Regions from separate parts of the Undibacterium sp. Di27W genome, predicted to be linked through region 2. Evidence: predicted binding sites of a transcription regulator. Region 2 holds the regulator's gene; the other holds the start of a gene.

Region 1 (15,510 bases), on a different contig from region 2:
TGTCTTGGGGTTTGCACTGATCTCTCAGTTGATCCCAGTCATCTTTGTATTGATCACTGCGCTTATGCTGGTCGGCACGCTCAATCCTGCAGTAGCCTGGCTGGAACGCCATAAAATTCGCCGTTTTACCAGTATAGTCATCATATTTGCTGTATTGATGGTGGTTTTGGTAGCTCTGGCGGTTTTTACAGTGCCACCATTTATTGCCCAAGTTGTCAGCCTTGTTCAGCAGGAGCCGGAATTACGAGGTCGCCTGATCAAGTTTTTAGCTGCCTATCCTCTCACGGAATCCCTGGCAGATGGTTTGAAGCATATACAGTATGCCGCGCTATTCAAATCCTATAGTAGCGAAGCAATGGCTTTTTCGAGAGGTTTTTTCGAAATTATTGCGTATGGCGCAGGTTCATTTTTTCTTGCCTTGTACATCATGATAGACCGTGACCGCTTGCGTGGTGCTTTGTTTGCCGTAATCCCGCGCGCCCACCACATCAAATTGGCGCGCATCATGCTCAATCTTGAGACCATCGTTGGTGGTTATGTACGCGGCCAAGTCCTGACTTGCGCCATGATGGCCGTCTTTCTGTTTGTTTTACTCTCTGCCTGTGGCGTACCTAATGCGATAGCAATTGCGGCTTTCGGCGGGATTGTGGATGTGCTGCCTTTTGTTGGCATTTTCCTCACCATGTTACCTGCAGTGCTGGCAGCCCTGGCTATTGGTGGCGTCGCGGCGACGGTGGTTTTTGTATTATTGCTTTGCTATGAAGAGTTTGAAAGCAGAGTATTGATACCCATAGTATATGGGCGTGCATTGCGCTTGCCATCATCGATAGTTCTATTCGCCTTGATCGCTGGTGGCACACTGTACGGTATCGGCGGTGCGCTACTCGCCTTGCCCGTTGCAGCGACCCTGCTCATGCTTATTGATGAACTGAAAGTTGAATTGCCAGGTGAAAGTCCGCAACCCAAGGACTTGGCTGTGCAACAAGATGATATCGTTGGCGAGGCCGAATACCTGCGACGCACGAATGGCATGCCCGCAGAGGAGGCAGCAGGAATCGCCCTTGAAATTTCTGGAGATAGAAAACTCAATGAAGAGGATAAAACCTCAGACAATTCTATTTCGCTTGAGAATGTAGTGGGAAACGTGCTTGAAAATAATTGAGTTGGCGCCGCTGAACAAGTTTGTTAATGCACGCTGTTGATGTAGCCTTATTTCTTAACAAGATTTACGCAAAATTGTCCTGGCAAGGCGTAGCGACGAAGACAGTACTTTAGCTAGGAGCTAACAACGCAGCTAGGGCGGTTTTGCGTAAGTCTTACTTAATCTTGATTACTATCTGCGACGATTTAGTACTTGCCCCATTAATGCGGTGCCAGCCGTTTCCTTGCCACCTGGCCCAGGTTCAAACTGCAAGTCATCGAGTTTTAATTCTTCTTTGCATACTGTACAAGCAGGAATGGCACTGGTGATGTGGCCGCATTGCTGATGACGAATGAGTAAAGGCTGCTGCCCTTCTGCTGTACGCCATTTATCTCCCCAGGCAGTCAGTGCCAGTAATATGGGATACAAATCCCGCCCCTGCTGGGTAAGGCTATAGCGCCATACGCGTTTATCCTGAGTATCTGGCCTACGCTCAACGATGCCCTGCTCCATCATTTTTTTCAAGCGGGCTGTCAGGATATTGGACGCTACACCAAGATTGCGCTGGATATCGTCAAAACGTTCAAAACCCAAAAACAGATCACGCAAAATCAGCAATGACCACCACTCACCGATGACTTCCAGCGTGCGGGCAATTGAGCAGGAAAAATCAGAAAAAGAACTGCGCTCCATAATTTAGCTTGCTTGATGCAAGTTAACTGTTTACATTGCTTGCATTATGCCAGTGAAAGATAGCTATGTATGCTTATATCGTTGAGAATAAATTACGCAAAATCTTTGCCGCCATCAACGCAGGCGATGTCAGCCTGATGCTAAATGGCCTGGCTACTGACTTTACATATCGATTTGAAGGGGATTCGCCAATTTCTGGCTTACGCAACTCTCGTACATCCATGGCTTTGTGGTGGGAACGCCTATACCGCTTGTTCCCAGGCTTTCATTTTGAGGTAAAGGAAGTTGCGGTACTGGGGCCACCGTGGGATACCCGCATTCATGCCGTACTCGACTTTATTGTGCCGCATCAGCCAGATGGGCCTTACAAGAATGTAGTGATGCAATTCATGCGCATGCGCTGGGGAAAAGTCACTTACATCCAAACCCTGGAAGATATACAGCGTTGCAGCCGCTATCTAGCCTGGAGTGCAGCACAAGGATGCGAGGAAGCATTGGCTGCTCCTATTACTGATCAGGCCTGGCCCGGACCCGGCCCTTTCTTGCGTGCATAGACTCAGATATTCAGATGCATATTTACCAAAAAACTACACCCGACAGACGCAACTTGCTGCAAACAAACCCCTCCAATATCTTGGATGTGTTTGCAGCAAAAGTTTGCTCATTCTGTTGGAATAAACTAATAACCTGCTTACCAGTTGGCTTTGGATAAAATGATCAGCCATTTGCGAAACAGCAGCACTTCCAAATGCCCGGCTTGTATACCAGTGCTGCAATCCAGTACAGGATTGACATAATAAGAGCGCTGTCTAAAGTCGCGGCAAACAAATATTTCGCGACGACCCAGGCGCATCAAAAATGAGGTCGGGGCGAATTGCAGGCTGAAGCGCGTATCAAAGGACTGTTCGAGGTTTGCCATAATTTCAATCTCCATATCGGTTGGTATGTGATAGAGGAACGGTCATCAAAACAGCCATGCGTTCATCCATGAAACGAACTTTAACACATACTACTGTATGTGCAATCAGTATTATGTAACACTGTGGTTTTCTCATCTCCTGCAATCTCTTGCTCCAGTCTCATAGTACGGGCACATAAAATAAACTTTGAAGTCTTTCGCCATATTACATATACTGTATATTTAATCAGTATATGTAATATGACCCAGGTTTCCTCACTTCCCCCTGAACGCATACACCCCGCGTTGTGGCGTGCATCGCAACTGGCGCGTGCTCAGGGCGGTTATTTGCCCAGTGGCTATGCAGAACTCAATAATGAACTGCCTGGCAGTGGCTGGCCACAGGGGCAATTAACCGAGATTTTGCTGCCACAGATTGGCACTGCCGAACTCAGCTTGCTTAAACCCGCATTGAGCCAGCTTGATGGACGTCCCATTGTTTTATTGACGCCACCTTATGTACCGCAAGCATTGGCTTTTGCATGTACAGGTTTGCAATCATCGCAGTTGATCTGGATACGCTGCCAGAAACATGTAGATGCCTTATGGGCGGCTGAACAGGTGTTGCGCAATAGCAGTTGTGGTGCGCTGTTGTTCTGGACATCCAGCATCCGTAGTGAAGCTTTGCGTCGTTTGCACCTGGCAGCGCAAAGCTCAGAGATCTTATTCTTTTTAATGCGTGACATGCGGGCGGCACAGCAAGCATCTCCTGCGCCCTTGCGATTGAGTGTGCAAACCAGTCAATATGGCCTGGAGCTGGGCATACTCAAGCGCCGTGGCAGCCAGCGCGATGCGCCGCTGGCATTGCATGTACCCGATCATCCTTATTTGTATGCCTATGCTCATCCAGGCAAAGAAAAACTTGCGACAAACTATGGCAACTTGCCCACCACTGTGGATAGCCGTTCACCTGCCTTTACTCCAGCTTGAGGTGTTCGTCACCCCCTTGTTTGCTCAGCAAGAGACGCAAGTCAGTGTGATACTCCATCAAGGCCGGGTGACATCCATGTCTGAATCTGCCGATCAGGCTGGCATACGTTTGAATATGCGCGCAGGCGGCGTGCAGATGTTGTCTGCTGATGCGGATTATTATCAGCGTGATCAAAATAAAGAACAACTGGCGTTGCAGGCAGTGGCAACTGCGCTGCTGCAATACTCGCCACAAGTCTGTCTGGGAGAAGATCAATGCATACTGGTTGATATCAGTGCCAGTCTGAGCCTGTTTGGTGGCATACGCGCTTTGCGTAAACGCGTGCAGGAAAGCATGCGCATTCTGGGTTATACAGCAACCACAGGCATTGCTCCCGTTGCCAGAGCTGCCTGGCTATTGGCCAAGCAGGCATCGCGCAGATTACCCAGAGGACAGCATGTTTTTAAACCGCAAAGATTGAGTCAGCGTCTGGACAAATTACCAGTCAAATTACTCACTGCAGCACGGCCTTTGACTGAATTATTGCAGGGCATAGCCTGTTATAACCTCAGAGATTTACGGCAATTACCCCGTCCAGGCTTACAAAGACGTTGCGGCAAAGCTTTACTCATAGAACTGGATCAAGCCTATGGTGAGCAGGCCGAGGTACACGAATGGTATCTGGCAGCGCCAGAATTCAAAGTCAAAATCGAATTACCAGACCGTATAGAGCAAGCGGAGTCACTTCTTATTTTTGCCCGCAGCCTGCTGGCCCAGTTATTGGGATGGCTGGCAGCGCAGCAACTGGCGGTTACGCATATACACATGGAGTTATTGCATGAACGTGGCCGGCAGGCCATCCCTCCGACCATGTTTGATCTGCAACTGGCACAAGCATGCTGGCAAGAATCGCACCTGCTGAGTTTGTTCAAAGAAAAGCTCAGTCAGCTCAAATTGCATAGTGCCGTCATCGGTATGCTGCTGGAAGTAAAGCAAACTATAGTACGCGAAGCACAAAGCTATACCTTGTTCCCCGAACCTGGCGGCCAGGCAAGTGAACATAAGCGCTTGCTTGAACTTCTGGTTGCCCGCCTGGGCGAAGCTAATGTCTTGCAACCAGCGTCACAAGCAGACCATAGGGCTGATATTGCCAATCACTGGATTTCTGTCATCAAGAAAACTCCACCGCCCTGCCCGGCTCCCGCGTTGGCAGCTTATGTCTTGCGCCCTAACTGGTTATTGCCACATCCGCTGGCACTGGACATTCATGAGCATCGCCCTTATTACGGCTCAGAACTCAAACTTGTTTCTCCGGCTGAACGCATAGAAGCAGGCTGGTGGAATGAGCAGATACAAACCCGGGATTATTACATCGCTGTCGATAAACGCCATGTGCGCTACTGGATTTATCGTGAACGTGCCAATGATCCTGACAGTGAAGAAGCTGTCTGGTTCTTACACGGCATTTTTGGATAGCATTTTGAATAGATCGACATGAGTGCCTTCTTGCCCGAATATGCCGAATTATTTTGCATGAGCAATTTCAGCTTCCTGCATGGAGCATCGCATTCAGAAGAATTGGTGGCGCGTGCGATTAAACTCGATTATCGCGCCCTGGCCATTACCGACGAGTGTTCCTTTGCTGGCTTGGCAAGAGCCTATACCGCAGCAAAAAATACCGGCTTGCATCTCATCATCGGTGCCCACTTCAAACTGGAAGATATAGAAGCACCTGAAAATAATGTACATCTGATTGCCCTTGCACAAAACCGCGAAGGCTATGGCAATCTCTCTGAAATGATCACTCTTGGCAGATGCCGGGCAACCAAAGGTAGTTACTTATTAACGCCCAGGGATTTCGTCACACCACCGTCAGGTTTGGAACATTTGTCTGGCTTGCCAGATTGCCTGCTGATACTGGTGCCAACCTACCCCTCAGAGAACAAGGCGCTACTGAAACAGGCCAAATGGATGAAGCAACACTTCCCTGGGCGCGCCTGGATAGGTTTGAATTTGCTGATGCAAATTGCAGATGAATATCAAAAGCAGCAAGTTGATAAGGTAGCTGAAGCCGTGCAATTACCCGTCGTTGCCATAGGCCAGGTCACTATGCATGTACGTTCACGCAAGCCCTTGCAGGACACGATGACTGCGATACGCCTGTGCCAGCCCATCACTGAATGCGGCTATACCCTGGCGATGAATGCAGAACAGCACCTGCGCTCACGCTTGCGGCTGGCGACGATTTATCCGCTGCATACCCTGGCCGAAACTGTGAAAATCGCAGACCTGTGCAGCTTTTCATTGAATGAATTGCGCTATGAGTATCCGCACGAACTGGTGCCTAAGGGATATACGCCTGCCAGTTATTTAAAGTTCCAGGTCTATAAAGGAGCTGATCTGCGCTATCCGCAAGGTTTGCCTTCATCGGTAAAAAATAAAATAGAACATGAGCTGCACCTGATTAATGACCTGGCTTATGAACCTTATTTTCTGACGGTATTTGATATCGTTAATTTCGCCAGACAAAAAGAAATACTCTGTCAGGGACGCGGCTCGGCAGCCAACAGTGTTGTCTGTTATTGCCTGCATATCACTGAAGTCAATCCAGAGACACATACCCTGCTGTTTGAGCGATTCCTTTCCAAAGAGAGGGGTGAGCCGCCAGACATCGATGTCGATTTTGAGCATCAGCGCCGCGAAGAAGTCATGCAGTATATCTATGATAAATACGGACGTGACCGTGCGGCGCTGGCTGCGGCTGTGCACACTTACCACCCGCGCGGCGCTTTGCGTGATGTGGGTAAAGCCCTGGGTGTAGACCTGGCGATTGTCGATGCCGTGGCAAAATCGCATCGCTGGTTTGATAGCAAACAAGAGTTATTCAAGCGATTCACAGAATGCGGCCTGGACACCAATTCCCCCATCGCCCAGCAATGGGCATTGTTGACAGGAAAATTATTGCGTTTCCCACGTCACCTATCCCAGCATAGCGGTGGCTTCGTCATCGCACGCGGCAAATTATCCAGGCTGGTGCCCATAGAAAATGCGGCGATGGAAAAGCGCAATGTGATTCAATGGGATAAGGATGATCTGGAATCCCTGGGTCTGCTCAAGGTTGATGTGCTGGCCCTTGGCATGCTGTCGGCATTGCGACGGGCTTTTGATTTGATGGCTAGCTTGCCAGGCAAACCTAAGTGTATGCAGGATGTTCCACGCGAAGATACTCTGACCTATGACATGATCTGCAAGGCAGATACCGTCGGTGTTTTTCAGATAGAATCCCGGGCGCAGATGAGCATGTTGCCGCGCTTGAGACCCAGAGAATTCTATGATCTGGTGATACAAATTGCCATTGTGCGGCCCGGCCCGATACAAGGCGGTATGGTGCACCCTTATTTACAAAGGCGTCAGGGCAAGCAGCCTGTAGAAATACACAAAAACCCGGGTATGCGGGCCGCATTGCAACGCACTCTCGGGATACCTATTTTCCAGGAACAAGTCATGCAAATTGCCATGCATGCGGCAGACTTTACGGCGGGAGAAGCGGATGGTTTGCGCCGTGCAATGGCTGCCTGGAAACGCAAAGGCGGCCTGGAAGGCTATGAAACCAGAATAGTAGAAACCATGGTCAAAAATGGTTATGAACGTGAATTCGCTCAAGGAATCTATGAGCAAATGAAAGGTTTTGGTGATTACGGATTTCCTGAAAGCCATTCAGCCAGCTTTGCCATCCTCGCGTATTTCAGTAGCTGGATCAAGCGCCATGAGCCTGCAGTGTTTTTATGCTCGCTATTGAATTCTCAGCCCTTAGGTTTTTATTCGCCTTCCCAATTGATACAGGATGCCCGTCGCCATGATGTGCAAGTCAGTGCGATTGATGTAACTTGCAGTAACTGGGATTCTTCACTTGAGGCAGAAACGCAGCTCAATCAATTTACCGAAACCCTGCAACCTACCGTGCGCATGGGTTTTTCCCTGCTGCATGGCATGTCCGAGGATGCCGCCTTGCGTATCATGCAGGCACGCCAGCAGCAGGCTTTTATTGATGTGCATGATCTGGCAAAGCGCGCACAATTGAACCAGCATGATTTGCATGTGCTGGCAGCTGGCAATGCCTTGTCATCGCTGGCGGGGCACAGAAGACAGGCATTATGGCAGGCTGTAGGGGCAATGCCGGACAAGGATTTGTTGCGTGTCACCAGCATACAGGAGCAAGCGCCGCAATTGAAAGCTCCTTCAGAGGCACAGGAAATTTATAGCGACTACCATGCAACCGGATTCAGTCTACAGCGCCATCCTCTTGCCTTGCTGCGACCACAATTGCTGGCCAAACGCTTTTTACCCGCAGAAATGTTGAATACTTTCCAGCAAGGGCAATTTGCGCGTGGCTGTGGCCTGGTCACAGTAAGACAAAGGCCGCAGACGGCCAAGGGTGTCATCTTCATCACCATAGAAGATGAAACCGGCCCGGTAAATGTGATTATCTGGCCAAATGTACTGGAAAAACAGCGTAGCGAAGTTTTGAGTGCGCCTCTGCTGGGCGTATATGGCATCTGGCAATGTGAAGCCGAAGTCAGGCATCTGGTTGCCAAACGACTGGTGGATATGTCACATCTTCTGGGACAACTGGAAGTGGGCAGCAGAAACTTTTGCTAAGCTCCTCTGCCCTGCTCTATATAGAAATATGCAGCAATTATTCCTGATTACCCTCAGGCAAAGTCAGGCGACCAGTATGATAATCATATTCGTAGACCTCGCCATAGCGCCCCCACTCGATGGCGACTTCGAGTACACGTTTTGCTTCATCAGATTTCAAAAACTCTTCCAGCAAATCTATCAGCGGTTCTTCAGACAGGCTGCCACTGGTTTCCGATTCCAGATTACGACGTATATGTGCCGCCAATGGAACATGAGTCAGCAATTGTTGACCAAACAATTCCTGCTTTTGCGCCTGCTCTGCTTCTACATATTTTTTACCCAGCGGCGTCAGCATGATGTCGCCTTTTTCCAGCACGGCAAAACCCAACAGGCTCAGGGCTTCATAGGTCGGGAATAATTCTTCATCCGACAATTCAGCTTCTTCTGCCAGTTGGGGCAAGTCGGCGCGGCCATTGAATGGTGCCTCTGCCAGCAGATCGAGAATACCTTCGATGCGGCTGACATCCGTCTCTGGCAATCGATAACCCAGGTGGCGGGTATTGGGTGTATCCGCTGCTGCTTCATGCGTCGCGCGCATGGTCATCAAGCCATACACTTCATCAATCAAGGCACGGACTTCCAGCGAATCCACATCACGCGGCCTGGGCAGGTCTATCTTGATTTCACATCTGACCGAGCCTGGATCACTAGACAATATGATGATGCGATCCGCCATCATGACGGCTTCTTCAATATTATGAGAAACGATCAAAATACCTTTAGTGGATATGCGGTCTTCTTCCCACAGCTCCAGCATGTCATTACGCAGGGTTTCACCTGTCAACACATCCAGGGCAGAAAAAGCTTCATCCATGAGCAGTACATCAGGATTGGTGACCAGTGCCCTGGCTATACCAACACGCTGTTTCATGCCGCCAGAAAGTTCACGTGGCAAGGCACCGCCAAAGCCTGCCAGACCGATCAATTCGAGAACAGCATCGGCTCTTTGTTCACGCTCTGCCGCTGGCACACCCTGGGCCTCAAGCCCCAGTTCTACATTCTGTTGCACAGTCAGCCAGGGGAATAAGGCAAAGGACTGGAACACCATCGCGATGCCTGCGACTGGCCCACCAATCGCTTTGTCGCGGTACGCCACTTTGCCTGCATCTGCCGGTATCAAACCAGCCATGATGCGTAATAAAGTGGATTTACCTGAGCCAGATTTGCCCAGCAAGGCGACGATTTCGCCATCTTTGAGTTGAAAATCAACCTTGTCCAGTATCAGGCGAGATTTACCATCTGCGGCTTTAAAGGATTTGGCGACTTGATTCAGATCGAGTAATAAATTTTGAGTCATCTTGAATTCCTTGATGAGTAATCCAGGTGTAAGCGCTATGGCTCAACGCAGATGGTCTTCGGCCAGCAAATATAATTTGCGCCAGAAAAAACGGTTCAGCAGCATGACGAATACGCACATCACGCCTATGCCCAAAGCGATACGATGAAAGTCACCCGTCTCGGTCATTTGCTTGATATAACTACCCAAGCCATCAGCCACCAGCGTGGTTTTACCCCAGGTGACATATTCAGCCACAATACTGGCATTCCATGAGCCGCCACTGGCAGTGATTGCGCCCGTAATATAGCTGGGGAACACGGCAGGCAAATATACGCGCTTCCATTTCAACCAACCTTTCAAACCCAGATTATCTGCAGCAAGACGCAATTCATTGGGAATGGTGGCAGCACCAGCCACGACATTGAACAGGATGTACCACTGCGTACCAAACACCATCAAGGGGCTGAGCCAGATATTTGGCGTCAGTTTAAACGTCACCATGGCAAACACCACCAGGGGGAACATCAGATTGACAGGAAACGCGGCCAAAAACTGCGCCATTGCCTGCACTTTTTGTGAATACTGTGGGCGCAAACCTATCCAGACTGCCACTGGCACCCAAAACAAGGAAGCCAGGGCGATCAATAACATGACGCGCACCAGGGTAATCAATCCCAGACCCAGCACATGTGCCACTTCAGCCCAGCCCACCACACTGTGTATAAAAATGAAAAGGCTGTACATGGCAGAAATTGAAGCCAGCAACAAAACTGCATCCAGAATCTTAGGCCAGGCTGGATGGCTAAAGCGCTGATTTACCTGCACAGTAGTACCATCACCTTGCACGCTAAACCATGACAAGCCACGTCCAAGAAAAAGCCAGAACCTGGCTATCCATGCACGGAATAAACGGCTGTTACGCATCCAGTCCAGCAACCATGATTGCTGTGCAGTGTCGCCTTGGGTTTCTTCAAAACGGAATTTATCAGCCCATGCCAACAAGGGGCGGAAAAATAATTGGTCATACAGCAATATCCCGATGAGCATGGCAGCAATCGCCCAGGTAATGGCCATGCCGTCCCTGGCTTCAATCGCTACTGCGATGTAAGAACCTATGCCGGGCAATTTAATGTCTTGCCCTGCCACAGAAATAGCCTCTGCCGCCACCAGGAAAAACCAGCCACCGGACATGGACATCATCATATTCCATAGCAGTCCTGGCATGGCGAATGGCAGTTCCAATCGCCAGAAACGCTGCCAGCCAGACAATCTAAAAATCTGTGCCGCTTCTTTTAATTCTGGTGGCACATTTCGTATCGATTGATACAGGCTAAATGCCATATTCCATGCCTGAGATGTGAAAATCGCAAAAATGGCTGCACATTCCACCCCCAGTAAATTACCAGGGAACAAGGCAATAAAAGGCGCAATAGCAATCGCCTGAAAGCCAAGAATAGGCACGGATTGCAAGATATCCAGCGCCGGTATCATGACTTTTTCAGCCGCGGCATATTTGGCTGCAACAGCTGCAAATATCAAACTAAAGATCAGGGAAAAAGCCAGTGCCGTAAACATGCGCAGGATAGTGCGCAATAAATAATAAGGCAGATAAGAGGGATCAAGACTGATTTGCAAAGCCTCGCCTACCGCAAAAGGACGGCTCATCTGCATGGCGGCAAATGCAAAAATACCCAGCAGCGCCAAAACCAAAGGGAGCAAAGCCCAATCCCAGCGATTTGGACCTTTGTCCCCGGTGACAACATCACGCCCTTGTTGGCGGAACAATTCAAACATGAATGCCCCTCAACACAATGAAAGCAATAGTAAAAAAACGGCACATAGCATACCTCCTGTCACAAACATCAAGTCTGGACAAAGATGAACTGCGCGGCTGCACACATGCATACTGACAATAGCCAGCGCCACGCAAAATTTAAAACAGGGGTAAAAGTAGAGAGCAGCAAGACTGCCGCGAAAGACTACTACCCGCCAGATGGCAAGGTAGCAAGAGAAAATCTGTGCTTACATTGCCAAGTTGAGTGATGATCGACAACTATAACTGTCCACAGATGTGCTCCGAAAATGAGATGCGCGAACTTTAACATAAACTTTGTTTTGCAGGCAAGATGTTGCAACGCAAAAAGACTATTTTTTAAGCGCTTGCATACGTTCTTTGAGCAAGGTAGCAATTTCCTTTTGCTCAAGCTCAGTTGCAAAATCGAGAGCTGTTAAACCCAATTCATTTTTCAAATGAGGGTCGGCCCCCTCATCAAGCAATAAGCTGACAATAAGCTCCTTGTTTGAGCGTGCTGCCATCATTAAAGGCGTAGTCTTGTTGGGCGACTCTGCATCGATATAGGCAGAATGTTCGAGTAGCAAGGCAACAATATCCTTGTTGCCGCCAGCCGCTGCATAGTGCAAGGCACACCATCCGACTTGATTAACTTCTGCATCATGTGCAAGCAAGGCTTTAACAGCAGGGAGATTGCCAAGATAACTGGCCAGCATCAAGACGGTGTCACCATTCCTGGCCCTTGCTTCCAGTTTGATATCCTTGCGCTCTAGCAAAGCTAAAAAAACTTTCTTTGAATTTTCTCGCAAGGCGATCATGAGCAAGGTCTCGCCACGGCTCGCTTCAGTGGCATTCACATTCATGCCTTGCTGTAGTAACTCTGTTACCTTATCCATGGCATCAAAGCGCACGGCAAAAATCAAATCATCGTTATCATCTGCAAAAGCGCAAGAGGAAGACAGCCACAATAGCAAACAAGCCAGCCCATGCAAAAAGGCTTTTTGATAACCATAAATTGCAAATGACTTACTTGTTCGCATATCAGTCCTCAATGGGCAAATTGAAACAATTGAAAGAAATTTTTGGTCGTGGTTTCCTGCACTTCTTTGACAGAGATTCCTTTTAAATCTGCCAGGAACTCCCCCACATGCCTTACGAATCCAGGCTCATTCATTTTGCCACGATGTGGGGCTGGTGCCAGATAAGGGGAATCAGTCTCTATCAAAATCCGCTCCAGCGGCAAGGCTTTGGCTACTGCCTGCAAATCCTTGGCGCTCTTGAAGGTCAGTATGCCTGAGAAGGAAATATAAAATCCCAGGTCCACTGCCGCTTGCGCTACTTCCAGCGACTCAGTAAAACAATGCATGACACCGGCAACCCCGCCCTGCGCTGTGCCAGCACCCTCTTCTTTCATGATGCGTATGGTGTCTTCAGCTGCTGCCCGGGTGTGGATGATCAGGGGTTTGCGACATATGCGCGAGGCACGGATATGCTGCCTGAATCGCTCACGCTGCCATTCCAGATCACCTTTCAAGCGAAAGTAGTCAAGCCCTGTTTCACCAATGGCAATGATTTTATCGTGATCTGCCAGCCTCACCAATTGCTCTGCGCTTGGCTCTTCTGTTTCTTCATAATCTGGATGCACGCCTACGGAGGCATAGATATGCGGGTATTGCTCTGCCAACGCCAGCACTTGCGGAAAATCAGGTAAATCAACAGAGACACACAGTGCGTGGGTCACCCCATTCTCTTGCATTTTGCTTAAAATTTCAGGCAAACGCTCAGCCAGTTCGGGGAAATTGATATGACAATGAGAATCAACGTACATGCTTGCTACTCTTTAGGAAATATGGCGCAATGGCCGACAGCAAACACCTGAGGCAAACCGCCTCAGGTTGCTGAGATCAATTGTAATACGGCTTGCGCCGAGACGTTGGCAGTGTCACGCAAGAGGGAATGGTGCATATCGACGAAGCGCTGCTTGAGGCGCTCCTGCAAAGCGTTGTCGCTTAACTGCTGCCACAAGGCATCAGCCATGGCATCTGGCCTGGCGGCTGATTGTAAAAATTCTGGCACCAAGAATTCACGCGCCAATATGTTTGGCAAACCTATCCAGGGCTGGTAACCCATGTGCCGCAAAATCTGCCATGAAGCTTCCATCATCTTGTAGGCAATCACCATGGGTTTCTTGAACAGCGCCACTTCCAGCGATGCAGTGCCCGATGCAACCAATACTGCATCTGCTGCTGCAATGGCAGTATGTGAGCGACCATCAATCAGCAAGACTGGGACATTATCCAACTTTGCATCAACTACTAGCTTGATGTAATAACTGCGCTGTTTTTCACCTGCCATAGGTACGACAATTTGCAAGTGTGGGTCACGCTGACAGAGTATTTTTGCTGTCTGGATAAATGCTTCAGTATTGTATTTGATCTCAGACATGCGGCTGCCCGGCAAGATCGTGACCACTCTGGCGTTTTTGTCCAGACCCAGTTCATCCCTGGCTGCAGCCATGTCAGTTTCCATGGGAATGACTTGTGCGAGTGGGTGACCTACGTAAGTCACTGGTATGCCAGCTTTGCGGTAAATCTCTTCTTCAAAGGGAAACACCACCAGCATGTGGGAAACTGCTTCAGCTATCTTTTTGATGCGGCCACCGCGCCAGGCCCAGATTGATGGACTGATGTAGTGCATGGTAGGAATGCCCGCACGCTTTAACTGGATTTCCAGATCCAGATTGAAGTCGGGTGCATCAACACCAATGAAGATATCCGGTTTTTCCAGCAATAACTGTTCACGTAATTGCTTGCGTATGCCACTGATTTCACGGTAATGCGCCAGTACTTCAAACAGGCCACGTACAGACAGCTTGTCCATTGACCAGTCATTGATGAAGCCATGCTCCGCCATACGCGGGCCACCTATGCCATGCATATGAGCATCAGGCAAGGCCGGGCGCAAGCCTGACAAGAGACGGTTGGCCAGCATGTCGCCGGAGGTTTCTCCGGCGACCATGGCTATAATTGGTCGATTTGTCACAATATTATTAGCGGACTATGCCACGGGTAGCAGCGTCCAGGAAGTGGCGCATGGATTGCACATGCAGAGCCACATCGGCTTCCAGCTCGGCGATCTGTTCATCAATAGCTGCTTTGGCTTCTTCCAAGGTCAGACCGGACTTGTAGATCAGCTTGTAAGTCTGGCGTATCGCCGAAATCTGCTCGCGGCTGAAACCACGGCGTTTCAATCCTTCGACATTGATACCATGGGCCGCAGCAGGATTGCCATTCAACATGACGAATGGCGGCACGTCTTGCAATAAGGATGTACCCATGCCACACATCGCATGTGCACCTATCTTGCAGAACTGGTGCACATTGGTAAAACCACCCAAAATAACCCAGTCACCGACATGTACATGGCCAGCCAAAGCAGCATTATTGGCAAATATAACATTATTGCCAACCTGGCAGTCATGCGCCAAATGCACATAGGCCATGATCCAGTTATCGTTACCCAGGCGCGTTACGCCATTATCCTGAACCGTGCCCAGATTGAAGGTGCAAAATTCGCGAATGACGTTATTGTCACCAATTTCCAGACGGGTAGGTTCGCCCGCATACTTCTTGTCCTGTGGTGCCGCACCTATGGAGGAAAACTGATAGAAGGTATTATTCCGACCTATCGTCGTATGTCCTTCTATGACTACATGCGGACCTATCTTGGTACCTTCGGCTATCCTCACATTGGGACCAATGATGGAATAGGCACCTACTTCAACGGTACTGTCCAGTTGGGCCTTGGGGTCTATCAGTGCGCTTGGGTGGATATGCATTTTGCTCTCCTAGGCTTCATCTTTCGTGCGCATGGTGCACATCAATTCGCCTTCTACCGCCAATTGGCCATCTACTGTGGCTTTGGCTTTGTATTTCCAGATGCCACGTGCAACCTTGATGATTTCTACTTCCATCTTCAACTGGTCACCAGGCTCAACCGGGCGCTTGAAACGTGCGCCATCAATGCCAAGGAAATA
Region 2 (15,510 bases):
TGACGATGTCCCCCAGTTGGCTCATGCCGCCATGAAATACTGTTCCGTATTGCTGATTCAGCCACTTTTTGGCGATCGCTGCGGCCCCGACCACAGGTGCAGTCAAGCGCGCAGAAGAACGGCCACCTCCGCGTGGATCACGGATGCCATATTTATTCCAGTAAGTAAAATCGGCATGCCCGGGGCGAAAGGTTTCTGTGATATTGCCATAATCTTTGCTACGCTGGTCTTGATTGCGTATAAGCAAGCCTATAGGCGTACCTGTGGTCTTGCCCTGGTAGACACCAGACAGGATTTCCACAGTATCAGGTTCCTGACGCTGGGTGACGTGGCGTGATGTACCAGGGCGACGGCGATCCAGTTCTGGCTGTATGTCTGCTTCAGACAATTCCATGCCCGGTGGGCAGCCATCAATCACGCAACCTATCGCCGGGCCATGCGACTCGCCGAAGGTTGTAACAGTAAACAAAGTACCAAAAGTATTACCGGACATAATATTTCGAAATGAAGAGTTGGACAGAGTGCCGGGCATTTTACCAGCGAAGCTTACAGCACAGAATTTAGCTTCTTGCCTCCAGCGAGAAAGATTTCACTATTTTTCGCACATTCGGGCCAAATTATTGGCTTTTTTCCCCCTTTAAAGCGAATCTTGTTTTATTCTTACCAATGAAAAATATTTGAAGCTTGGCTCGCGCTACATTTAGTGTCATAGTTCCGCAAGGGAACCAATTTTGCAGTGCCCTTACCATACGATATGCCAAGCATGGAGCCGCATTACCGATGAATTCAACGATCCACTCTTCTGAAGATGATCTGGTTTTTCTTGATGAACCAGACAGCGATGAAACTGCCGCGGCCTCACGGCCTGCGCAGACTTGGCGGATCATGATTATTGATGATGATCCCGATGTACATTCAGCCACAACTTTCGCATTGGGCAGCCTGGAAATCCAGCATAGAGCCCTGAGCTTTCTGCATGCCTACTCTGCGGCTGAAGCACGCGACATCCTCAAAAACGAAACCGATATTGCCATCATCCTGCTGGATGTGGTCATGGAACAAGAAGATGCCGGCCTGCAACTGGTCAGCCATATACGCAAGACCCTGGGCTTGACCGATGTACGCATCATCCTGCGCACCGGACAACCAGGATATGCGCCTGAAATTGATGCCATACGCGATTACGACATCAATGACTACAAGACCAAATCAGAACTGACGCGCACCAAGCTGTACACCGCAGTCACCTCGGCAATCCGTTCCTACGAGCAGATTTGCGCCATCAGTGCCAGTCGCCGTGGTCTGGAAATGATAATTCACGCCAGCACTGAGTTAATGGCCTTGCAGGGCCTGCAAAATTTTGCTGCCGGTGTTCTGGTACAAATTGCAGGCTTGCTGGGCCTCAATACCGAAGGCTTCGTATGCGCCCGGCAAGTACCGGTTGAGTTGCAGGAAGACAGTGACGACTTATACATTATCGCTGCCACTAATCTGTATCTGGGCAGCCTGAATAAGCCACTGGAAAAATTAAGTAATCTATCCGCCAACGATATCGTCTCGCGCTCACTGGAAGCACGCCAGAGCATATTTGAAGCTGAATCTACTGCGCTTTATTTTAATAATGTCGCCCAAAAAGATTTCACGCTCTATCTGAACACTGGCCTGCACCTGAATGAGATGGACAAACGCCTGCTAGGCGTGTTTTGTGGCAATGTATCAGTTGGGCTGGATAATGTCATGCTGACTTCGCGCCTGCATAACTACGCCTTTTACGACCCGCTGACAGGCTTGGCAAACCGCCTCAAACTCTTGCAAACACTGAACGAGACCCTGCTTACCTCGCTCAAGAACCATAGTTCGCTGTCACTCATCGATATAGACCATTTTGCTGAAACAAATGATGCACTCGGCCATCAGTTTGGTGACCAGTTACTGTATTCGGTGGCCCAAAGATTACTCGCCCACTTTGGTGAGCATTGTCAATTGGCCAGAGTGGGTAGCGACACTTTTGCCTTGCTGGGTGATGAAACTCTGGTGTGCCCGGATAAAATTCTGGCGCTGTTCAATTCAGCTTTTGATGTTGATCAACAAGAAGTGCAGTTATCGGCAACGATAGGCTTGATCAAGCTTGATGACTATGACAGCGATGGTTCGGAAGCCTTAAAGGACACCAATATCGCCCTCAAGCGCGCGAAAATGAATCGCCGCGGTGGTTATGAATATTTCACCCGCAACATGGGTGTGGAAATTCGCGAGCGCGTCTTGCTCATGCATGCTCTCAGGGCAGCATTTGAACAAAAAAAATTGTTCCTGGTTTTTCAACCCCAGATTGATATGCGCGATGGCCGCGTACTAGGGGCAGAAGCTTTATTGCGCTGGAAAACGGATGAAGGCAAGTTCATTCCACCCGATCAGTTCATTCCTATTGCCGAATATTCTGGCCTGATTGTGGAAATCGGCGAATGGGTGCTGCGCACGGCATGCCTGGAACTTGTGCATTTGCGCAGTCTTGGCTATACCAATTTCCAGATGGCCATCAATGTCTCGCAAGCCCAGTTTTCCCACCCCTTGTTCATGCAATCACTGAACAAGGCATTGGCAGATACTCAGGTGCCTCCCCAATATGTGGAGCTGGAAATTACCGAGTCCATGGCCATGAAGGATCCAGAATTGTTGATCAAGACTTTACATCAGATCAAACAACTCGGCATCAGTGTCTCCATCGATGATTTCGGCACGGGCTTCTCTTCGCTCAGTCACTTGCAAAAACTTGATGTGGACAAATTGAAAATTGACCGCGCCTTTGTCAATGAAATCCAGAAAAACCCGAATGAAGGCAGCATTGCCAAGATGATCGTTCAACTCGGCCAAAACCTGGGCCTGTCGATTATTGCCGAAGGTGTAGAAAGTGAAATGCAGGCAAACACCCTGCTTTCCTACGATTGCCATATCGCCCAGGGTTATCTGTACTCCAAGCCTCTGACCCGCGACGACTTGCATGCCTGGCTGGCAAGCAGGTAAGTCACTGACACCCAGCAGGGCCCATTCCTGGCCTGCTGTGCGTGTCAAATCCGCAGCCCCTCATCTTCGACCCCGTAACAAACATGCATATTAAATGTGGCATTTTTCGTTCTGTCCCGCCAATTTTGCAGACTGTCGCAAGTCGCTATTCAAGCAGGAACGCTTTCCCTACAGTATCAACATGGACTGAAAAGTCACAGGCAGCAAGAATGACGAATTCTTGCTGATATGTCTGGGATAAACGTTAAAAGAGAAGCATCATGAACAATACCAATGCAGATACTATCAAGCAGCTTATCGCCGCACTCATGGCCTGGCTTAGCAAAAGTTTTGATAAGACGGCAACATGGGTCACTCAATTATCCTGGTGGAAATTTTTCTTGTTTGCCATCATTGCCATCGTGGCAGGCAGCATGCTGCAAGATTTGCTATTTACTGCCGAAGAAAATGTAGTCATCACCAGGAACAGCTCACCTGGCAAAGCCAAAAAAACCAGCAAGATTACTGACGGTGAAACCAACATAGAAATCGATGACACCGGGCTGCGCATCCACAAAAACAATGCTGAAGGCCGCGGCAAGCAAATCGAGATCGATGAGAGTGGTATACATGTCCGCACGGATGGCAAAACTGCAGCTACCGCAGCAACAGCCCCTCCAGTACCACCAGCAGAACCGAATGCAACAGGCGAGGTACCTACGCCACCCAAACCTCCTTCCATCAATGAGAGGGATGATATCCACATCAAGTTACCAGCAGAGGTTGCCCAAAAAATTAGCGAAGGTATCAATGATGCTGTCGCCGATGCAGCTGATGAAGAAGTGCGCAGTTTTAAGCGCACATCCTCAAAATGGTTTGCCAACTTTGTCGTCTTGCTGGTAGTTTGCCTGTTTGGCATGAAAGCCCTGATGAGTGGAAAAGTGCGCGCCGAAGAGAAGGCCAAAGAAGCTGGCATGGCCGCTGAACGTGAATCCTTGTTGCGCCAGGTCAGTGAAGCGCAAATGCAGATGATGCAAGCCCAGGTTGAACCACATTTTCTGTTCAACACCCTGGCTTCGGTTGAGCACCTGATAGAAACTGATCCACCGCGTGCCGCTGCCATGCAACGCAGCCTGATTGCTTACTTGCGCGCTGTCTTGCCGCAAATGCGAGAAAATGCCAGTGTCACCAATCTGGGACGTGAAGCTGACATGATCAAGTCTTATCTGGAATTGCTGAAAATGCGTATGGAAGAAAGATTGAATGTCGATTTCATTATGCCCGAAGGCTTGCGCAGTGCGTCCTTCCCGCCGATGATGTTGCAGTCACTGGTAGAAAATGCCATTAAACATGGCCTGGAATGCAAGGCAGAAGGTGGCACCATACACTTCCTTGCCGAGGTTGCGCATAACAAACTGCGCGTCTCTGTACGTGACGATGGGCTGGGATTTGGTGCCATGCCCAGCAATGGCACTGGACTGGGCCTGCAAAATATACGTGAACGCCTGAAATTGATTTATAAAGAAAAGGGACAAATGATCATTACTCCCAATCAACCTAGCGGTGTTTGCGTTACTATAGAAATCCCTTACGAATTAGCCAACTAGATTTCAATTTCGCTGACCATGCCTACTGCCATAATTGCTGATGATGAAAGACTGATGCGCGACCAGTTAAAGTCGCGCCTGGAACAAGTGTGGCCAGAACTGGAAATACTCGATGAAGCCAAGAACGGTGAAGAAGCCGTTGCACTGGTAGAGACACATAAGCCTGACCTGGCTTTCCTGGATATACGCATGCCAGTCAAGACCGGTCTGGAAGCAGCCAAGGAGATAGGCAATAAGGCACATATCGTTTTCATCACAGCCTATGATCAATATGCCATACAGGCTTTTGACCATGGTGCTGTCGATTATGTCTTGAAACCTGCCGATGTAGAAAGACTGACGCGCACGGTTGACAGGCTAAAGACCAGACTAAGCGCCCAAAGCCAGCCCAATGACATGAGCAGCATGCTCTCGCAACTGGCCAAACAAATGGGGATTGCCGCCAAGCCCAATTACCTGCAGTGGATACAGGCATCCATAGGCCAGGAGTTGCGCCTGATACCGGTAGAAGAGATTTTGTTTTTTCAGTCCGATGAAAAATATACTCGTGTACAAACAGCATCTTATGAAGCTCTGATACGCAAACCAGTACGCGACCTGGCGGATGAACTGGACCCTGCCCTGTTCTGGCAAATCCATAGGTCAACACTGGTAAATGCCAAGGCCATTTCCGGTGTGGTGCGCGATCTGCGTGGCCGCCATCTTGTGCAGATCAAGGGCTTGACCGAAAAACTTGAAGTCAGTCGCAGCTTTGTTCATTTATTTAAACAAATGTAAACACCCGGCAGCAGAACTTGCAAGCAATAAAAAAGCGCCTCATGAATCGAGGCGCTTTTTTTCATGCAGTCAGAGATTACAGAATCTGCTTACCTATCCACCACGCAATCGCAGCGACAAAAGCAGATGCAGGTATCGTCAGGATCCATGCCCAAACGATATTGCCTGCCACACCCCAGCGCACCGCTGACATTTTCTGGGCAGAACCTACACCGACGATGGCACCGGTAATAGTATGCGTGGTCGACACTGGCACACCCAGTACGGTCGCCATGATCAGGGTAATTGCACCACCCGTTTCAGCACAAAAACCGCCTACAGGTTTGAGTTTGGTGATTTTCTGGCCCATGGTTTTCACGATGCGCCAGCCACCGAACAAAGTCCCCAGGCCTATCGCTGCATAGCAGGAATAAACGACCCAGCTTGGTGGTCCTTTGTCAGCCTCGCTGGAGTAACCAGCAGCAATCAAGAGCATCCAGATAATACCCATGGTTTTTTGTGCATCATTGCCGCCATGCCCCAGACTGAATACCGAAGCTGAAATCAATTGTAGGCGACGGAACCATTTATCCACTTTCCTTGGCGTCGATTTAACGAATAACCACGATACGATGAGCATCATCACCGAGCCCAGGAGAAATCCCAGCAATGGTGACAAGACGATAAACAAAATGATTTTGTAGAGACCCGCAGCAATCAAGGCACCGGTCCCTTCTTTTGCTACTGCAGCACCAATCAAACCGCCGATCAAGGCATGTGAAGACGAGGAAGGAATACCAAAATACCAGGTCACCAGGTTCCAGAATATCGCCCCTACCAGAGCACCAAAGATGACATAGTGATCCACAATGACTGGATCAATAGTACCCTTGCCTATGGTTTTCGCCACTGACAGATTAAAAACAAAAAACGCAAAGACATTGAATAAGGCAGCCATGGCCACTGCCTGACTAGGCTTCAATACCCCCGTAGAAACAACGGTTGCGATCGCATTGGCGGCATCATGGAAGCCGTTCATGAAATCAAATAACAATGCCAGCACCACCAATAAGATGACGACGTGCAGGCTCATATGTAAGGATTGCATAAAAGTGAATTCCCTTGTTCGCTCTCTGCATTGACAGAGAACTGTTAAGCGTCAATTAAGCGTCAAAATAAAAAAGTCAGACGCTTAAGCGTTCTCAACAATAATGCCTTCTATGATATTGGCAACATCTTCGCAACGATCTGTCACTGTTTCCAGTATTTCGTAAATCGCTTTGAGTTTGATCAGGTTACGAACATCAGGTTCATCGCGGAACAATTTGGACATGGCAGCACGCATGACATGGTCAGCATCCGATTCCAGGCGATCGATTTCCTCGCACAAGGCCAGGATTTCACGGGAGTTATCCATGTTGTGCAACAAGGCAACCGCAGCTTTGACTTTCTCAGCACAGCCCAGGCATAGTTCTGCCAGACGCTTGGCTTCTGGCGTGATTTCGCGGATATCGTACAGGGAGATAGTCTGGCCAGCATCTTCCAGCAAGTCCAGAATATCATCCATGCGCGTGATCAATTTATGAATGTCATCACGGTCCAGGGGAGTGATGAAAGTTTTGTGCAACAGCTCTATCGTATTGTAGGTGACAGTATCTGCCTGCTTTTCTATGCTCTCGATGGCGTGAACACGGATCTCCAGATCATCAAAGTTTGTCATCAAGGCAACCATTTCCTTGGAGCCTTTGACACATAACTCTGCATGTTGATTGAAGAGTTCAAAAAATTTGCCCTCGGTGGGCATCAAGCGTCCAAACATTTTATTCTCACTGAAAATATAAGATTTCTAGAATTGCCCAGGCAAGCGCGTGCAATCAAGCATGCCTGGCAACACTGTTCTACTTTTTTTAAGTCTTGATTTACTACTTTGCGTCTACCCACCAACACCAGCATTTTTGCTTAGAACCTGCTTACGATCTTAGAATTATTCACTATCACCGTAAATCGACAGGGAACCAACATAGTTGTCGAACTTGGTATATTCACCCAGGAAAGTCAGGCGCACACTACCGATAGGACCATTACGCTGCTTACCAATTATGATTTCTGCAGTACCTTTATCAGGCGAATCCGGGTTATACACCTGGTCACGATAAATAAACATGATGACGTCAGCATCCTGCTCAATCGCACCAGATTCGCGCAAGTCAGACATGACGGGGCGTTTATTTGGTCTTTGCTCCAGCGAGCGATTCAACTGGGACAAGGCAATCACAGGGCAATGTAGTTCTTTTGCCAGGCCCTTCAAGTTTCGGGAAATCTCGGAAATCTCGGTCGCACGGTTTTCACCAGCAGAGTTGGCTGACATCAATTGCAAGTAATCGACGATCACCAGGCCCAGCTTGCCACACTGACGCGCCAGGCGACGCGAACGGGCACGCAATTCTATGGAACTCAGCGCCGGCGTTTCATCGATATACAATTGTGCTTCATTCATCTTTTGAATGGCATGCGTCAGGCGTGGCCAGTCTTCGTCGGTCAATTTACCGACACGCAGGCGACTTTGGTCCAAACGCCCTACCGAGCCCAGCATACGCATGGCCAGCTGAGCTCCACCCATCTCCATGGAGAACACAGCGACTGGCAAGCCGCTGTCTATGGCCACGTTCTCTCCGATGTTCAGGGAGAAGGCTGTCTTACCCATGGATGGACGACCGGCAACAATCACCAGATCACCAGGTTGCAAGCCTGAAGTCATTTTATCCAGATCGGCAAAACCAGTAGGTACACCAGTAATATCATTTTGATTATCACGGTTATACAGCTCGTCAATACGTTCGACCACTTGTGTCAGCAAGGGTTGAATAGCCTGGAAACCCTGGGCACCACGTGCGCCCTCTTCGGCAATCGCGAAAATCTTGGACTCAGCCTCGTCCAGCATTTGCTTGACTTCTTTACCCTGGGGATTAAAGGCATTGCCGGAAATTTCATCTGCAACCGTAATCAGTTTGCGCAACACGCCACGGTCACGCACGATTTCTGCGTAGCGACGAATGTTGGCGGCTGAGGGAGTATTTTGTGCCAATGCATTCAAGTAGGTCAGGCCACCGGCATCTTCTGCCTTGCCTGTGCTCGTCAGCGCCTCAAAGACGGTAATGACGTCAGCCGGACGAGAACTATTGATGAGCTTGACCATGCACTGGAAGATAATCCTGTGGTCATAACGATAAAAATCTTCTTCGCCAATAAAGTCAGCGATACGGTCCCAGGCCGCGTTATCCAGCAATAGACCACCCAGAACAGATTGCTCTGCTTCTATGGAATGGGGAGGGACGCGTAGAGCGTCAACTTGAGGATCAGAACCAGCTTTCATGGCGCGCATTATAACCGTTAAATCAAACTACCAGAGGGTTCAAATTACGAGAAATTGGCGAGTTTGTGACAAGTTTGTGACAAACAGGTAAATCGGGCGATATTTCCCCCAAACATGAAAAAAGCCGGGAATTCCCGGCTTTTTTCCAGCAATTTGTAAAAAACAAATTACGCGTGTTCGCCCACTACTGCAACGTTAACGTCAACTACAACGTCAGTGTGCAAAGCAACGGAAACACTGTGTTCGCCAGCGATCTTCAACGGACCTTGTGGCAAACGTACTTGTGCTTTTTCTAAAGCGAAACCTTGTTTAGTCAGGGCTTCAGCGATATCAGCATTAGTAACGGAACCGAACAAACGGCCATCCACACCAGCTTTTTGTGTAATTTGTACGGTCAGACCGGACAGTTTTTCGCCTTGAGCTTGAGCTGCTGCCAATTTGGCGGCTGCTGCTTTTTCCAGTTCAGCGCGTTTTGCTTCGAATTCAGCAACTGCAGCTGTCGTAGCACGACGAGCCATACGTTGTGGAATCAAAAAGTTACGTGCATAGCCGTCTTTAACGCGAACTACATCACCCAGATTGCCGAGATTAACGACTTTATCCAACAGAATAACTTGCATATTTTTCTCCTTTACCTTGTCGTCAATTACGCTGTGTGCAAATCAGTGTATGGCAGCAACGCGAGGTAACGTGCACGTTTGATTGCAGTGTCAACTTGACGTTGATACAGCGCTTTTGTACCGGTCAAACGTGCTGGCATGATTTTGCCGTTTTCTTGCACGAAATCTTTCAGTGTGTCGATGTCTTTGTAGTCAACTTTTTCTACATGTGCTGCTGTGAAGCGGCAGAATTTTTTGCGCTTGAACAAAGGGTTTTGTTGTTGACGCTTTTGCTTCAATTTGCTTTTGTCGAATTTTTTACCGAATGCCATTTTTGGCTCCTAATCTAGTAAATGTGTCCCGAATTCAGTGACGTGAAAAACGAGACTTTTGCTATTGCGATTTTTGCGCGCTAAAAAACCGGTGAATTCCATGGGCTGTTCCAGAGCAATTTCTGTAAAACGCTGGGATATTTCACCAGCAGCCATCGCAGAAATCTCAAACTCGACCTGCCGAACTGTGTTCGCCTCACGAGTTTCTGAACTATGCATCAAGGTAGCAGAAGCTATCGGGATACCGGCCGGGGTGTAGCGCAATGCACTTTTTTCCACAATCCGGGCTACGAGCTTCAGCTGATTCACTATTTTTTTACGCGACCTTTGTCAATTATTAAGCAGCAGGCGCTTCAACACGTTGCGCTTTTGCAGCATCTTCTTTCTGAACAGCTTTCATCATAGGAGAAGGTGTTGTTTCTGCTTTTTTCAATTTGACTGTCAGGTGACGCAAAACAGCATCATTGAATTTAAATGCTGTTTCCAACTCGAGCAGAGTTTCAGCATCGCATTCGATGTTCAAGCAAACATAGTGTGCTTTTGCCAATTTTTGAATCATGTAAGCCAATTGACGACGGCCCCAGTCTTCAACGCGATGGATTTGACCACCACGGGCTACAACACTTGCCTTGTAGCGCTCGATCATTGCAGGAACTTGCTCGCTCTGATCTGGATGTACGATAAATACGATTTCATAATGACGCATATATTCTCCTTGTGGACAATAAAATAGCCCGCCTCGGCGTCAAGACGAGTGCGGGAAGAGGAAAGCCGATAATAATAACCCAGTTTTTCATATTGATCAATTAGATCAGTGGCTTAGCTAAGTTATAGGCCGTTTTTCCATTGATAGTGAGGTATTTTTTCACATTTACTGGCGATCTCAGGGATTTTGACTTGCATATTCAGCTTTACTGTATAAAAATACAGACTGCTTGTATATACAGCACCTTAACACTAGAAAACGCCATGCTCAAACTCACTTCCCGCCAGGAACAAATCCTGAACCTGATTAAAGACGCCATTCAAAACACGGGCTTTCCCCCTACCCGTGCCGAGATTGCGACAGAACTGGGGTTCCGCTCAACCAATGCGGCAGAAGAACATCTGCAAGCCCTGGCACGCAAAGGCGTCATTGAAATTGCAGCAGGCACTTCACGCGGCATACGCCTGCTGGAGTCAGAGTTGTCCAGCCATATCACGGGCAAGCAACTGACCTTGCCCCACCCAGCCCTATTGCAGCTTGCCCTGCCACTGGTTGGCCGCGTTGCCGCTGGCTCGCCGATACTGGCCAGTGAACATATAGAATCCACTTACCATGTAGACCCAGCCCTGTTCTCTGCCAAACCAGACTTCTTGCTCAAGGTACGCGGGATGTCCATGCGTGATGCGGGCATACTGGATGGCGACTTACTCGCAGTAAAAAAAGCCGACAGTGCTCGCAATGGCCAGATCGTAGTTGCACGCCTGGGTGATGACGTGACCGTCAAGCGCTATAAGAAGACCGGCAGTTTGATAGAGCTGATGCCGGAAAATCCGGATTACCCTGTCATCAAGATTGGTGATACGGAAGAAGATTTCGCGCTGGAAGGCCTGGCTGTTGGCCTCATGCGCAACTGGGTTTGAGGTCAGCCCGGGCGTGATTTTACCCTCTCGTTTACGTCACGCCCGGGCAGCATCTCAAGCTGATATCTCAAGCTGATATCTCAAACTTACGTGTTTCTGCCCGCCGGCAAGCCTTTCCTGCATCCTCTCTGCCCCTCCCAATAAGCACCAGCCCTTTGAGTGATTAAAAAGCGAGAGACATAAAAAAAACGTCCGGATTTTCCGGACGTTTTTCATTTCAGAGCAACAAGCTGTTGCCTCAGAAACTTAGTGCTTAACAACCGTCGTATCTGCAGGAGTTTCCGTAGTCGCTGCAGCCGGCGTTGCAGCGGCTACAGGAACAGGCTCATCCACCAAAGGAACAGGCTGGGTTTCCAATGCGATTTCCAGAACCTTGTCTATCCACCTGACCGGGATAATTTCCAGCTTGTTTTTGACATTGTCCGGGATCTCAGTCAGATCCTTGGCATTTTCCTCAGGTATCAACACAGTCTTGATACCGCCACGGTGAGCCGCCAGTAATTTCTCTTTCAAGCCACCGATAGGCAATACTTCACCACGCAAAGTGATCTCACCTGTCATGGCGACATCAGCACGCACTGGAATACCAGTAAAAACTGACACCAAGGCCGTGGTCATGGCGATACCAGCAGACGGGCCATCTTTTGGTGTAGCGCCTTCAGGTACGTGGATATGGATATCACTCTTCTCGAACACATCTGCCTTGATACCCAGACGCTTGGCGCGGCTGCGTACCACTGTGCGGGCTGCCTCGATCGATTCTTTCATGACATCGCCCAGAGTACCAGTACGGATAACGCCACCTTTACCTGGCATGGCTACCGCTTCTATGGTCAGCAAATCGCCGCCCACTTCCGTCCAGGCCAAACCGACTACCTGACCAATCTGGTTATCCTTGACTGCAACGCCAAAGTCATAGCGACGCACACCCAGATATTTATCCAGGTTCTTGGAATTAACCGTGGCTTTTTTCTCGGTCTTTTTCAACAAGAGCATTTTCACGACCTTGCGACAAATCTTGGAGATTTCCCTTTCCAGCGAACGCACGCCAGCTTCACGTGTGTAATAGCGAATGATGTCGCGCAAAGCACTTTCTGCCACCGTGATCTCGCCCTCTTTCAAACCATTGTTCTTGATTTGCTTAGGCAGCAGATAACGTTGTGCAATGCTGGTTTTTTCATCTTCGGTATAACCTGAGAGACGTATCACTTCCATCCTGTCCAGCAAGGCTGGCGGGATATTGTAGGAGTTGGACGTCGCCACAAACATCACATCGGACAGATCAAAATCAACTTCAATATAGTGATCCGAGAAAGTATGATTTTGCTCAGGGTCCAGGACCTCCAGCAAGGCAGATGATGGGTCGCCACGGAAATCAGCACCCATTTTGTCCACTTCATCCAGCAGGAACAAAGGATTGCGCACGCCGACCTTGGACAGGCTTTGCAAAATCTTGCCTGGCATGGAGCCTATGTAAGTACGGCGATGGCCACGGATTTCTGCCTCATCACGCACACCACCCAAGGCCATACGTACAAACTTGCGATTTGTTGCACGGGCGATGGACTGCCCCAGCGAGGTTTTACCCACGCCTGGAGGACCTACCAGACACAGGATAGGTGCTTTCAGCTTGTCAACGCGCTGTTGCACTGCAAGATATTCCAGAATGCGCTCTTTGACCTTATCCAGGCCAAAGTGTTCGTCTTCCAATACTTTTTCAGCATTCGTCAAATCATTATTGACCTTGGATTTTTTCTTCCATGGCAAATTGACGATGGTGTCGATGTAATTGCGTACGACAGTTGCCTCTGCCGACATAGGCGACATCATCTTGAGTTTTTTCAACTCATTCTGTGCTTTGTCGCGGGCTTCTTTAGGCATTTTGGCGGCCAGGATTTTTTTCTCCAGTTCGTCAATATCAGCGCCCTCTTCACCCTCGCCCAGCTCTTTCTGTATCGCCTTGACTTGCTCGTTCAGGTAATACTCGCGCTGGGATTTTTCCATCTGGCGCTTGACGCGACCACGGATGCGCTTTTCAACCTGCAGGATATCGAGCTCGCCTTCGAGCTGGCCCAGCAAGTGTTCAAGACGCTTGGCCACACTGAAAATTTCCAGGATGACTTGCTTTTGTTCCAGTTTCAAAGGCAGGTGCGCAGCGATAGTATCAGCCAGGCGACCAGCATCATCAATGCCGGACAGGGATGCCAGGATTTCTGGTGGAATTTTTTTGTTCAGTTTGACGTATTGGTCAAATTGCTGAACGATGGCACGACGCATCGCCTCTACTTCCGATTCGTCACCTTCGTCAACGGCGATAGGTGTCAAGTCAGCAAAGAAATGCGATTCAGAGTCATGGATCTTGCTGATGCGCGCACGTTGCGCACCTTCGACCAGTACCTTGACAGTACCGTCGGGCAATTTCAGCATTTGCAGGATATTGGCAATACAGCCAATTTCATAAATGTCATCTGCCGAAGGTTCGTCCTTGGCAGCAGCTTTCTGGGCAGCAAGCATGATGCTCTTGCCTTGATCCATGGCAGCTTCAAGGGCTTTGATGGATTTGGGGCGTCCCACAAACAGAGGGATTACCATGTGCGGGAATACAACAACATCACGCAGTGGCAATAACGGCAATTGGGTTTGTTCGGTAATCAGAGTAGTCGTCATGGCGCACCTTTCATAAATACTGGTTAACAATGTTGGCGCACTGGGCGGAAACACAAGCCCATTCTGGAAAAAAACAATAAAAAAAGCCACTCAGAGAGCTTCCCCGGGTAGCTTTACGAATGAAGCCAGAATCGTTTTGTTAAACCATTGTACTTCGAATCAATTTAAAACAAGGCAAAATAAATAAAAAATGGAGAGCAAGCTCTCCATTTTCTTTTACTTCATGGCAAACAATGCCATCAGGCACCAGCTACCTTGGGTTGCTCATGGTAAATCAGCAAGGGTTTTGCACCATTGGTGATGGTACCCTCGTCAATCACTACCTTCTCCACATTTTGGTGGCTAGGCAAGTCGTACATGACATCCAGTAAAGCGTGCTCAAGAATGGAACGCAGGCCACGGGCACCTGTTTTGCGGGCAATCGCCTTCTTGGCGATCGCTTGCAGGGCTGCAGGGCGGATTTCCAGTTCAGTACCTTCCATCTCCAGCAATTTGGCATATTGCTTGATCAGCGCATTTTTAGGCTCAACCAGAATTTGGATCAAGGCGGCTTCATCCAGCTCATTCAAGGTGGCAATCACAGGCAGACGGCCAACCAATTCAGGAATCAGACCAAACTTGATCAAATCTTGTGGCTCAGCATCTTGCATGACTTCGCTGGCGCTCTTTTCTGCCTGACTCTTGACGCTGGCAGAGAAACCTATGCCACTGCGCTCAGAACGGTCAGAAATGATCTTGGCCAGGCCATCAAACGCGCCACCACAGATGAACATGATGTTGGTGGTATCAATCTGGATGAAATCCTGGTTGGGATGCTTGCGGCCACCCTGGGGCGGCACAGAAGCCATGGTGCCTTCAACCAGTTTCAGTAAAGCCTGTTGCACACCTTCGCCAGAAACATCACGGGTGATCGAAGGATTATCGGATTTACGGGAAATCTTGTCGATCTCATCGATATAAACGATCCCTTTTTGTGCGCGCTCAACTTCATAATTGCAATTTTGCAGCAATTTTTGAATGATGTTTTCCACGTCTTCACCAACATAACCCGCTTCAGTCAGGGTAGTCGCATCGGCGATGACGAAAGGTACATTCAACATGCGTGCCAGCGTTTGCGCAAGCAGGGTCTTGCCTGAACCGGTAGGACCAACCAGCAAGATATTACTCTTGGCCAGTTCGACATCGTCTTTTTTACCCAGGTGCTTGAGGCGTTTGTAATGGTTATATACCGCTACTGCCAGGATGCGCTTGGCATTGAGCTGACCAATGACGTATTGATCCAGCAAATCAGTGATTTCCTGGGGCGTAGGCAATTCTGTTTTTGCACTGGCAATATTATCAATTTCGGACACTTCGTCACGAATGATGTCATTGCACAAATCTATGCACTCATCACAGATAAATACGGATGGCCCTGCTATTAATTTCTTAACCTCATGCTGACTCTTGCCGCAAAACGAGCAATAGAGCAACTTTTCTCCGCTGGAGGATTTTTTATCGGGCATGATACGTATATAAAATAAACAAAATTAATCTATAAAACTGGTGAT

What was found. Region 2 encodes LexA, which represses DNA repair genes until DNA is damaged. Its sites were predicted from a motif close to ACTGTATNNNNATACAGT; they were not measured.
Region 1: the regulator LexA is predicted to act here: its motif matches at 2,967-2,984, upstream of imuA (translesion DNA synthesis-associated protein ImuA).

Annotation. Positions count from the first base shown of each region.
Region 1 is NZ_JBMPOS010000011.1:52,876-68,385, forward strand. Features, by position in the region: gene ACO0LF_RS20750 (AI-2E family transporter) at 1-1,162, shown strand, start outside; gene ACO0LF_RS20755 (winged helix-turn-helix transcriptional regulator) at 1,334-1,834, opposite strand; gene ACO0LF_RS20760 (nuclear transport factor 2 family protein) at 1,900-2,388, shown strand; gene ACO0LF_RS20765 (hypothetical protein) at 2,526-2,753, opposite strand; gene imuA (translesion DNA synthesis-associated protein ImuA) at 2,994-3,722, shown strand; gene ACO0LF_RS20775 (Y-family DNA polymerase) at 3,667-5,178, shown strand; gene ACO0LF_RS20780 (error-prone DNA polymerase) at 5,197-8,361, shown strand; gene ACO0LF_RS20785 (AAA-associated domain-containing protein) at 8,399-9,700, opposite strand; gene ACO0LF_RS20790 (ABC transporter permease) at 9,743-11,476, opposite strand; gene ACO0LF_RS20795 (ankyrin repeat domain-containing protein) at 11,828-12,514, opposite strand; gene ACO0LF_RS20800 (TatD family hydrolase) at 12,523-13,302, opposite strand; gene lpxB (lipid-A-disaccharide synthase) at 13,365-14,516, opposite strand; gene lpxA (acyl-ACP--UDP-N-acetylglucosamine O-acyltransferase) at 14,524-15,312, opposite strand; gene fabZ (3-hydroxyacyl-ACP dehydratase FabZ) at 15,322-15,510, opposite strand, start outside.
Region 2 is NZ_JBMPOS010000005.1:359,275-374,784, forward strand. Features, by position in the region: gene aroC (chorismate synthase) at 1-493, opposite strand, end outside; gene ACO0LF_RS13250 (GGDEF/EAL domain-containing response regulator) at 781-3,021, shown strand; gene ACO0LF_RS13255 (sensor histidine kinase) at 3,282-4,607, shown strand; gene ACO0LF_RS13260 (LytR/AlgR family response regulator transcription factor) at 4,626-5,384, shown strand; gene ACO0LF_RS13265 (inorganic phosphate transporter) at 5,461-6,471, opposite strand; gene ACO0LF_RS13270 (DUF47 domain-containing protein) at 6,556-7,182, opposite strand; gene ACO0LF_RS13275 (replicative DNA helicase) at 7,348-8,736, opposite strand; gene rplI (50S ribosomal protein L9) at 8,904-9,356, opposite strand; gene rpsR (30S ribosomal protein S18) at 9,383-9,667, opposite strand; gene priB (primosomal replication protein N) at 9,677-9,976, opposite strand; gene rpsF (30S ribosomal protein S6) at 10,005-10,373, opposite strand; gene lexA (transcriptional repressor LexA) at 10,637-11,293, shown strand; gene lon (endopeptidase La) at 11,540-13,960, opposite strand; gene clpX (ATP-dependent Clp protease ATP-binding subunit ClpX) at 14,200-15,465, opposite strand.